Linked DNA regions of Alloactinosynnema sp. L-07. The protein of the gene in region 1 interacts with the protein of each later gene in a pairwise test. Links are inferred from orthologs where the notes say so. Each region holds a gene or a part of one and is shown on either strand. Other genes may lie near its edges.

Region 1 (4,426 bases):
TGGGTGGGGTGTCGTTGGGCACCGTCGTCCCGGCGTCACCCCCTCTCAAGAAATGGGTACATCGTGTTCAAGAAGATCGCTACCGTCGTCGCCGCGACCGGCGCTGCGCTGCTCGCCGGCCTGGCCACCGCGGGCACCGCCGCCGCCACGCCCCCGCACCACCCGGGTTCGGACCACCACCACGGCGACTACACCATCAGCATCCTCGGCAACTCCTGCGTCGCCCCGTGGCAGTGGAACGGCCCGATCGAGGCAGGCACTGTCGGACACGGTGCGGGCTACGCCGCGTGCAACGGCAACTCGACCAACTCCAACGACTCACACGGCTACACGCTGAGCGTCCTCGACAACGCCTGCGTCGCGCCGTGGCAGTGGAACGGCCCGATCGAGACGCTGACCGCCGGTCACTGGGTCGAGTACGCCGCCTGCAACGACAACAGCGCGAACGGCTGATCCAAGCCCCACGATTCTCGCCCCCGGTGCCCACGAGGCACCGGGGGCGAGTTCGTCTCTGGGCAAAAGCCAGCCTTGCGCTGCGGTTGCGGGGTGCTCGATAGAAACCAACGAGACGTGTTCGGGAGGTGGTGGCCCCCGCGCCACCCAGGGAGGGAGGCGTTGGCATTGCCTGGAACCGCTGTGGCCTTGGCCGAGACCCACATTGTCCGAATCGACCCGCGGACGCGCCCGCTGTCGCTGATCTCGGGCCCGGTGGTGTCGCTGACCATCGCCCGGCTGAAGGTCCATGGCTCGCCCCGCAGCCTCGGCCTGGACGCCGACCATGTCCACACCCTCGCCGAGTCCCTCGACGCGCTGCCGCCGATCGTGGTGCACCGCGGGTCCATGCGGGTGATCGACGGGGCGCACCGGGTGCGGGCGGCGCAGTCGCTCGGCCGCACCGAGATCGCCGCGCGGTTCTTCGACGGTGACGACGCCGACGCGTTCGTGCTGGCTGTGCGCTCCAACGTCACCCACGGCCTGCCGCTGTCGCTGGCCGACCGCAAGGCCGCGGCGACCGACATCCTGGAGTCGCACCCGCAATGGTCGGACCGGATGATCGCGCGGGTCACCGGACTGTCCCCGAAGACCGTGGCCCGGTGCCGGGGCTGCGCGCCCGAGCAGCGCATCGGCCAGGACGGGCGGGTGCGGCCCACCAACAGCCTGGAGAAACGCCGGATCGCCCGCGACCTGATGCGCGACGACCCGACCCTGTCGCTGCGCCAGGTCGCGCGCTCCGCGGGCATCTCCCCGGAGACCGTCCGCGCGGTGCGCACCCGGATGCTGCGCGGCGAGGACCCGGTCCGGCTGGCCCGCGCCGAACCCACGCCCGCGCCGGTCCCCGAGCAGCCGCAGCCGGACTGGCCGTCGGTGCTGCACCGGCTGCGCACCGACCCGTCGATCCGCTTCACCGAGAACGGGCGCGCGCTGCTGCGGCTGATGGACGCGCACGCGGTGAACAACGGCCGCCTGGACACCATCGCCGAGAACGTCCCACCGCACTGCAGGCAGCTCATCGCGCAGGTGGCCGTCGAGTTCGCCCAGGCGTGGCACCGCTTCGCCGAGCAACTCGAGCGCGTCCCCGTGACCCAGTGATGGAGAAGACGACAGTGGTAGGCATTCCCACGATCGCGCCGTATTCGATGCCCGCGTCCGCCGAGTTGCCCGGCAACACCGCGAACTGGGTGACCGACCCCAGCCGCGCGGTGCTGCTTATCCACGACATGCAGCGCTTCTTCCTGCGGCCCCTGCCCGACAGCGTGCGGGAGCCCCTGGTGGCGAACACCGCCGCACTGCGCGAGCGCTGTCGTGAACTGGGTGTTCCCGTCGGGTACACCGCGCAGCCGGGCGGGATGACCGACGAGCAGCGGGGCCTGCTGAAGGACTTCTGGGGGCCGGGGATGCGGGTGGACCCGGCCGACCGGGAGATGGTGGAGCCGCTGACCCCGGACCCGGCGGACTGGGTGTTCACCAAGTGGCGCTACAGCGCTTTCTTCCGGTCCGACCTGCTGGAGCGGATGCGCGGACTCGGCCGAGACCAGCTGATCATCTGCGGGGTCTACGCCCATGTCGGTGTCCTGATGAGCGCGGTCGAGGCGTTCACCAACGACATCGAGACCTTCGTGGTGGCCGACGCGGTCGCCGACTTCTCCGCCGACCACCACCGGCTCGCCATCGAGTACGCGGCCCAGCGCTGCGCGGTCGTGGTCACCGCCGACGAGGTCTTCCCGTGAGTCCCCTGGCGAAGGTGCTGTCGGCGGACCCGCCACCGTTCGCCCTGCTGCGTCGCTCCCCCGGCCAGGTCGACGTGCTGATCGGCGAGGTGTCGACGCCGCCGACCCTGGCCGACGTGCCGCTCGGGCCGGAGGTGCTGGTGGTCGTCCCGTACCGGCAGATCGCCGAACGCGGCTTCGACACCGTCGATGACGGCGCCCCGCTCATCGCCCTGCGGGTGACCGAGCGGGCAACGGTGGCGCTGGCCGACGTGCTGGGCGCGGTGGCGAACCGGCCGATCCGGCTGGTGGACGGCCACTTCGACGTGTCGGACGAGGACTACGCGGCGACCGTGCGCGCGATCATCGATGACGAGATCGGCCACGGCGCGGGATCGAACTTCGTGCTCAAGCGGTCTTATGTCGCCGACATCGCCGACTACGGCCCGGCGGCCGCGCTGACCTTCTTCCGCAGGCTGTGTGAGCGGGAGGTGGGCGCGCACTGGACTTTCGTGGTGCACACCGGCGACCGCGCGTTCGTCGGCGCCAGCCCGGAGCGCCATGTCAGCCTGCGTGACGGCGTCGCGGTGATGAACCCGATCAGCGGCACCTACCGCTACCCGCCGACCGGCCCGACGCTGGCCGGGATGGTCGACTTCCTCGACGACGCCAAGGAACGCGACGAACTGCGCATGGTGGTCGACGAGGAACTGAAGATGATGGCCCGCATCTGCCGCACCAGCGGGCGCGTCGTCGGCCCGTATCTCAAGGAGATGGCCCGGCTGGCGCACACGGAGTACTTCATCGAGGGCCACACCGACCGGGACCCACGCGAGATCCTGCGGGAGACGATGTTCGCGCCGACGGTGACCGGCAGCCCCTTGGAGAGCGCGTGCCGGGTGATCGCCCGGTATGAGCCGGAGGGCCGCGGGTACTACAGCGGGGTCGCCGCGCTCATCGGGCACGACGAAGGTGGGCGGCCCACCATGGACTCGGCGATCATGATCCGCACAGCGGACATCGACGCTGGAGGGCGGATGCGGATCGCGGTGGGCGCCACGGTGGTGCGGCACTCGGATCCGGCGTCGGAGGTGGCCGAGACCAGGGCGAAGGCGGCCGGACTGCTGTCGGCGCTGGACGCCGAGCGGCCCGTGCTGAGCGAACATCCGCGCGTGCTGGCCATGCTCGCGGGACGCAACGTCGGGCTGTCCGGCTTCTGGCTGGCCGGTTCCCCGGCGCGGGCGGCGGTGGCGGGGCTGGCGGGTGTGCGGGTGCTTGTGGTCGACGCGGAGGACACGTTCACCGCGATGATCGCCCACCAACTCGGCTCGCTGGGTCTGGACGTGACGGTGCGCCGTTTCGACGACCCCTACAAGGTCGACGAGTACGAGTTGGTGGTGATGGGACCGGGTCCAGGGGATCCGCGGGACACCGGCCACCACCGCATCGCGCACCTGCACTCGACGATCAGCGGGCTGTTGGAGCGGCGGCGGCCGTTTCTTGCGGTGTGCCTGAGTCATCAGGTGCTGTGCGGCCTGCTCGGGCTCGTGCTGCGCCGCTGTGAGCAGTCCAACCAGGGCAGACAGCGCGAGATCGACCTGTTCGGCGCGACCGAGTTGGTCGGGTTCTACAACTCCTTCGCCGCGCACAGCGACGAGGACAAGATCGACCCAGCCGACATCGGGCTGGTCGAGATCAGCCACGACGTCGACAGCGGGGAGGTCCACGCGCTGCGCGGACCGTTCTTCGCCTCGATGCAGTTCCACGCCGAGTCCGTCCTCACCGAGGACGGGCCGCGGATCCTTGCCGCGCGGATCAGAGAGGTGTTGGGCAGATGAAGGCCTCGGTCACCTGGTGGGACCTGACCGACTCGTCCCAGACGATCGACTCGCTGCGGGAGTACCTGCGCGACGAGGGGGTCTCGCCGTGGACCTCGGTGCGGGGGCTGCGGCTGAAGTTCTGGGTGTCGGACCGGGTGGGCAACCGGTGGGGCGCGGTGATGCTGTGGGAATCCGACGACTTCCTCGACCAGCCGCTGCCGCCGCACCGGGCGATGGAGCTGATCGGGTACGCGCCAACCGAGCGGGTTCGGTTCGAGGTGGAGGCCACGGTGGAGGGCGTGTTCGCGGTGGCCGGTCTGGCCGGGGTGGGTTTGGCGTTCGAGGAGGAGAAATGACGGATCCGATCGCACTGGTGAAGGCGTGGTTCGAGGACGCGGT
Region 2 (4,464 bases), 2.2 Mb from region 1 along the record:
CATGGCCACGATCGACGACCTGATCGACCGGTTCGAGCTCGGCGGGGACGACCGAACGTTGGCGTTGTCCGCGTTGGACTTCGACCTGTCGGTGTTCGACCTGTTCGCGCCGCTGTCGGTCGGGGGAGCGGTGGTGATCGCGTCGGGTGACCGGCGTGACGCCGCCGCGTGGGGCGAGCTGATCGCCGAGCACCGGGTCACCGTCCTCAACTGCGTTCCTGCGCTGCTTGACATGGTGTTGACGTCCGGGACGGCGTTGGGGGACTCGCTGCGGTTGGTGCTGCTCGGGGGTGACTGGGTCGGGGTGGATCTGCCTGCGCGGCTGGCCGAGGCGGTTCCCGGCTGCCGGTTCGTGGCGTTGGGCGGGACCACGGAGACCGCCATCCACTCCACGGTGTGCGAGGTGACCGGTCCCGTTCCCGAGCATTGGCACGCCGTGCCCTACGGCACCCCGTTGCGCGGTGTGCGGTGTCGGGTGGTGGACGCGCAGGGCCGTGACTGCCCGGAGTGGGTTCCCGGTGAGCTGTGGATCGGCGGTGACGGCGTCGCGCGGGGGTACCGGGGCGACCCGGACCGGACCGCTGACCGCTTCGTCACCCACGAGGGCCTGCGTTGGTACCGGACCGGCGACATCGCCCGGTACCTCGACGACGGCGGCCTCGAGTTCCTCGGCCGCCGCGACGACCAGGTGAAGATTCGCGGCTACCGGGTCGAGTTGGGCGAGGTCGAGGCGGCGCTCGTGGCCGACGCGGCCGTGCGCGAGGCCGTCGCCGTGGTCACCGGGGCAGGTCGCCGCACCCTGGTCGCGGGCGTCGTGCCGGACTCCGACGCGGTCGACCCGATCGCGGTCGCCGACCGGGTTCGCGAGTTGGTTCCCACCCACATGGTGCCGGACCGGATCGTCGTCCTGGACGCCATTCCGTTGAGCACCAACGGAAAGGTCGACCGCTCGGCGGTTCGCCGCCTGATCGGGGACGTCGCCCGCGAGGACGGCGCGGGCCCGCAGAGTCCGCTGGAGAACGTGATCGATCTTGTGTGGCGTGAAGTGCTCGGCCTGGAGCGGGTCGGGCGCGACGAGGAGCTGTTCACGGTCGGCGGCGACTCCGTGATCGCGACCGCGATCGTGTCGCGACTGCGGGAGCTGCTGGACACGCGGACCGTCACGGTGCGGACGCTGTTCGCCGCCCCGACCGTCGCCGGGTTCGCCGCTGAGCTGATCCTCGCCCAGGACCGGCCGGGACGGCTGGAATCCGTGGCCGAGTTGGTGTGGGAGATCGAGTCCCTCAGCGACGACGAGGTGCTCGCCCGAGCCGAGGGTTTGGCATGAGGGCTACGTCGCTTGACGGCGCGGTCGGCTGGCCCGAGGACGTGGCGGCCCGCTACCGGGCCGCGGGCTACTGGCGAGGGGAGACCCTTGGCGGGCTGTTGGCCGACTGGGCTGTGCGCCACGGTGACTCGGTCGCGGTGGTCGACGGCGACCGCAGGATCGCCTACCGCGAGCTGGACCGGCTGGCCGACGTGCTCGCCGCCGGGCTGCTCGACCGGGGAGTCCGGCGCGGGGACCGGTTGATCGTGCAGTTGCCGAACGTCGCCGAGTTCGTCGTGCTGACCTTCGCGCTGGCCAGGATCGGGGCGGTGCCGGTGATGGCGCTGCCCGCGCACCGCCGCACCGAGATCGCGCACCTCGCGGAGCTGTCCGGTGCGATCGGCTACGTCATCCCCGACGTCCACCAGGGGTTCGACCACCGAACGCTCGCCGAGCAGATCCCGTCGGTGGCCGACCACGTGCTGGTCGTCGGCGATCCAGGCAGCTTCACCGCCCTCGACGCCGTCGCCGGGGATCCGGGTTCGCTCGCGCTAGTCCCGCCGATCGACCCCGGTGCCGTCGCCGTGCTGCTGATCTCCGGCGGGACGACCGGGCGGCCCAAGCTGATCACCCGAACCCATGACGACTACGCCTACAACGCGCGGGCGAGCGCGGAGGTGTGCGACCTGACGGCGGAGGACCGGTACCTGGTCAGCCTGCCCATCGCGCACAACTTCCCGCTCGCGTGCCCAGGGCTGCTGGGGGTACTCGGTGTCGGCGGCACGGCCGTCATGGCCCCGGCGCCGAGCCCGGACGTCGCCTTCGACCTCATCGAACGCGAGCGGATCACCGTCACCGCGCTGGTGCCGCCCATGGCCAGGATGTGGGTCGACGCCGCGCGCTGGTCCCCGGGTGACCGGTCCAGCCTGCGGCTCGTGCAGGTCGGAGGGTCCAAAATGGACTCCGAACTGGCCAGGGAGATCCCGGGCGCACTGGGTTGTCACGCACAGCAGGTCTTCGGGATGGCTGAGGGACTGCTCAATTACACGCGCGCCGACGATCCGGTCGAGCTGGTCGAGAACACCCAGGGCAGGCCGCTGAGCCCGGACGACGAGGTGCGGGTGGTCGACGCGGACGGGCACGAGGTCGCGCCGGGCGAGGTGGGGGAGTTGCTCACCCGAGGCCCGTACACCCCGCGTGGCTACTTCCGCGCCGACGCGCACAACGCGGCGGTCTTCACCGCGGACGGGTACTTCCGCACCGGTGACCTGGTGCGTCAGCTCCCCAGCGGTCACCTGGTGGTCGAGGGTCGGATCAAGGACGTGGTCAACCGCGGTGGGGAGAAGGTTCCCGCGACGGAGCTTGAGGACCACCTGCTCGCGCACCCCGCGGTCGCCCAGGCGGCCGTGATCGGGCTGCCCGACGATCTGCTCGGCGAGCTGGTGTGCGCGGTGATCGTGGCGAGCGAGCAAGGGGCGCCGAAGCTCAAGGCGCTCAAGGCGTACCTGACAGAACTCGGCGTGGCCCGCTACAAGCTGCCCGACAAGCTCGTCGTCGTGACCGAGTTCCCCCTGACCGCCGTGGGGAAGATCAGCAAACGCGAGCTCGTCGCCCGGCTGTCCGACAGCTGACACCGGCCACCGCACACCCACAGACATCGGATCAAGGAAAGGCACGACCGTGGCCACCCAGAACGGGCCAGCTGGTATCGACACACTCCGGCGCGAACTGCTGCGGCGCAAGCTGGCCGAACTCGAACTGGCCGAGTCGCCCGCGGCGACTCCGCGCCCGCGACGATCGCTGACCTCCGGGCAGCGGCGGATGTGGTCGCTGCAGCAGCTGGACCCGACCACGGCCGGGTACAACGTGCGGATCGCGGTCGACCTGGGTGGTCGGCTCGACGTCGAGGCGATGGCCGCCGCCGTCCGCGCCGTGGTCGCCCGGCACGACATCCTCCGCACGACCTACGGGATGGCCGATGACGGCGAGGTCACGCCGACGGTGCACACCGACCTTCCGCCGGTCGTCGAGCGACACAACCTCACCTCGTTGCCCGTCGGTGACCGCGAAGTCGAGACCGACCGACTGTGCCGGGACCTGGGCGCGCGGCCGTTCGACCTCGCGGTGGACTCACCGCTGCGCGTCGGGGTGATCGTGACCGGCGCGGACACCGCGACCGTGGTCGTCGTCGCCCACCACATCGCGTGGGACGACAGCACGTCGGCGATCTTCTTCGGCGAGCTGATGCGGGCCTACGGCGATGCCGACGCGCTGTCGGGGCCCGCCCGCCAGTTCGCCGATCTCATGATCGAGGAGCCGGGCGAGTCCGGGCTTGCCTTCTGGCGCGACGCGTTGGCCAGTCCACCCGACCCGCTGGACCTGCCGCTGCTGGGCGCGGCGGACTCGGGCGTCGACCAACAGCGGTCGATGCGGCCCGGCGCCGCCGCCCGCGTCCGCGACCACGCCAGGTCCGAGGGCGCGTCGACCTTCATGGTCCTGCTCGCCGCCGTCACCGCGCTGTTGCACCGCTACACCGGATCCCGTGACCTGGTCATCGGCGCGCCCGTGGTGAACCGGGACCTGCCTGGCGGCGACGAGGTCGTCGGCTACCTCGGCAACACGATCCCGCTGCGGATGCAGATACAGGACGGCGACACTTTCGTCGACCTCCTCACCCGCGCCAAGAGCACCTGCCTGGCCGCCTACGCCCACCAGGACGTCGACCTCGATGACGTGGCCAGGGCGGTCGACCCAGGCCGGACCCGCGGCGCCGCAGGACTGTTCGACGTCGTGCTCTCGCTGCGCGCGCCCGTGTTGGAACCCTTTCGCGACAGCGGTTTCACGGCGGCACGCAGGCACGTTCCCGGACCCGACGCGCGGTTCGCGCTGACGCTGGCCGTCGAGACCGACGGCGACGACATGACCGTCGAGGCCAACCACCCGGCCACGACCCACGGCACCGAATTGGTCGCCCAACTGCTTGCCCACCTCGACCTGCTGCTCGCCGCCGCGCTCGCCGCGCCCGCGACGCCGATCACTGACCTGCCGATCCTCACCGACGCTGAGCGCGCCCGGCTCGCCGAGTGGAACGACACCGCCGCCGACGTCGCCCCGCCGCTGCTGGCCGAGCTGTTCGCCGCGCGGGCCGCGGCCACCCC

Evidence for each region. The genes of interacting proteins can lie anywhere in the genome.
Region 2: the proteins of BN1701_RS17460 (region 1) and BN1701_RS08035 interact in binary tests that used the Escherichia coli proteins (3 or more experiments, as listed by UniProt). The link is inferred for Alloactinosynnema sp. L-07 from one-to-one orthologs.

What each region holds. Positions count from the first base shown.
Region 1 is NZ_LN850107.1:3,946,195-3,950,620, forward strand. What follows is about bases 447-3,408. They hold BN1701_RS17460 (isochorismatase family protein), read left to right. Parts: upstream 447-1,589; coding sequence 1,590-2,228; downstream 2,229-3,408. Other genes in these bases: BN1701_RS17450 (hypothetical protein), read left to right, coding at 447-453; BN1701_RS17455 (ParB N-terminal domain-containing protein), read left to right, coding at 616-1,590; BN1701_RS17465 (anthranilate synthase family protein), read left to right, coding at 2,225-3,408. Also shown: more of BN1701_RS17450, read left to right, coding at 64-446; more of BN1701_RS17465, read left to right, coding at 3,409-4,045; BN1701_RS17470 (hypothetical protein), read left to right, coding at 4,042-4,383; BN1701_RS17475 (pyridoxal 5'-phosphate synthase), read left to right, coding at 4,380-4,426. UniProt on the Escherichia coli protein: Involved in the biosynthesis of the siderophore enterobactin (enterochelin), which is a macrocyclic trimeric lactone of N-(2,3-dihydroxybenzoyl)-serine.
Region 2 is NZ_LN850107.1:1,702,534-1,706,997, forward strand. What follows is about bases 631-3,630. They hold BN1701_RS08035 ((2,3-dihydroxybenzoyl)adenylate synthase), read left to right. Parts: upstream 631-1,323; coding sequence 1,324-2,937; downstream 2,938-3,630. Other genes in these bases: BN1701_RS08030 (salicylate synthase), read left to right, coding at 631-1,327; BN1701_RS08040 (non-ribosomal peptide synthetase), read left to right, coding at 2,987-3,630. Outside these bases: more of BN1701_RS08030, read left to right, coding at 1-630; more of BN1701_RS08040, read left to right, coding at 3,631-4,464. UniProt on the Escherichia coli protein: Involved in the biosynthesis of the siderophore enterobactin (enterochelin), which is a macrocyclic trimeric lactone of N-(2,3-dihydroxybenzoyl)-serine.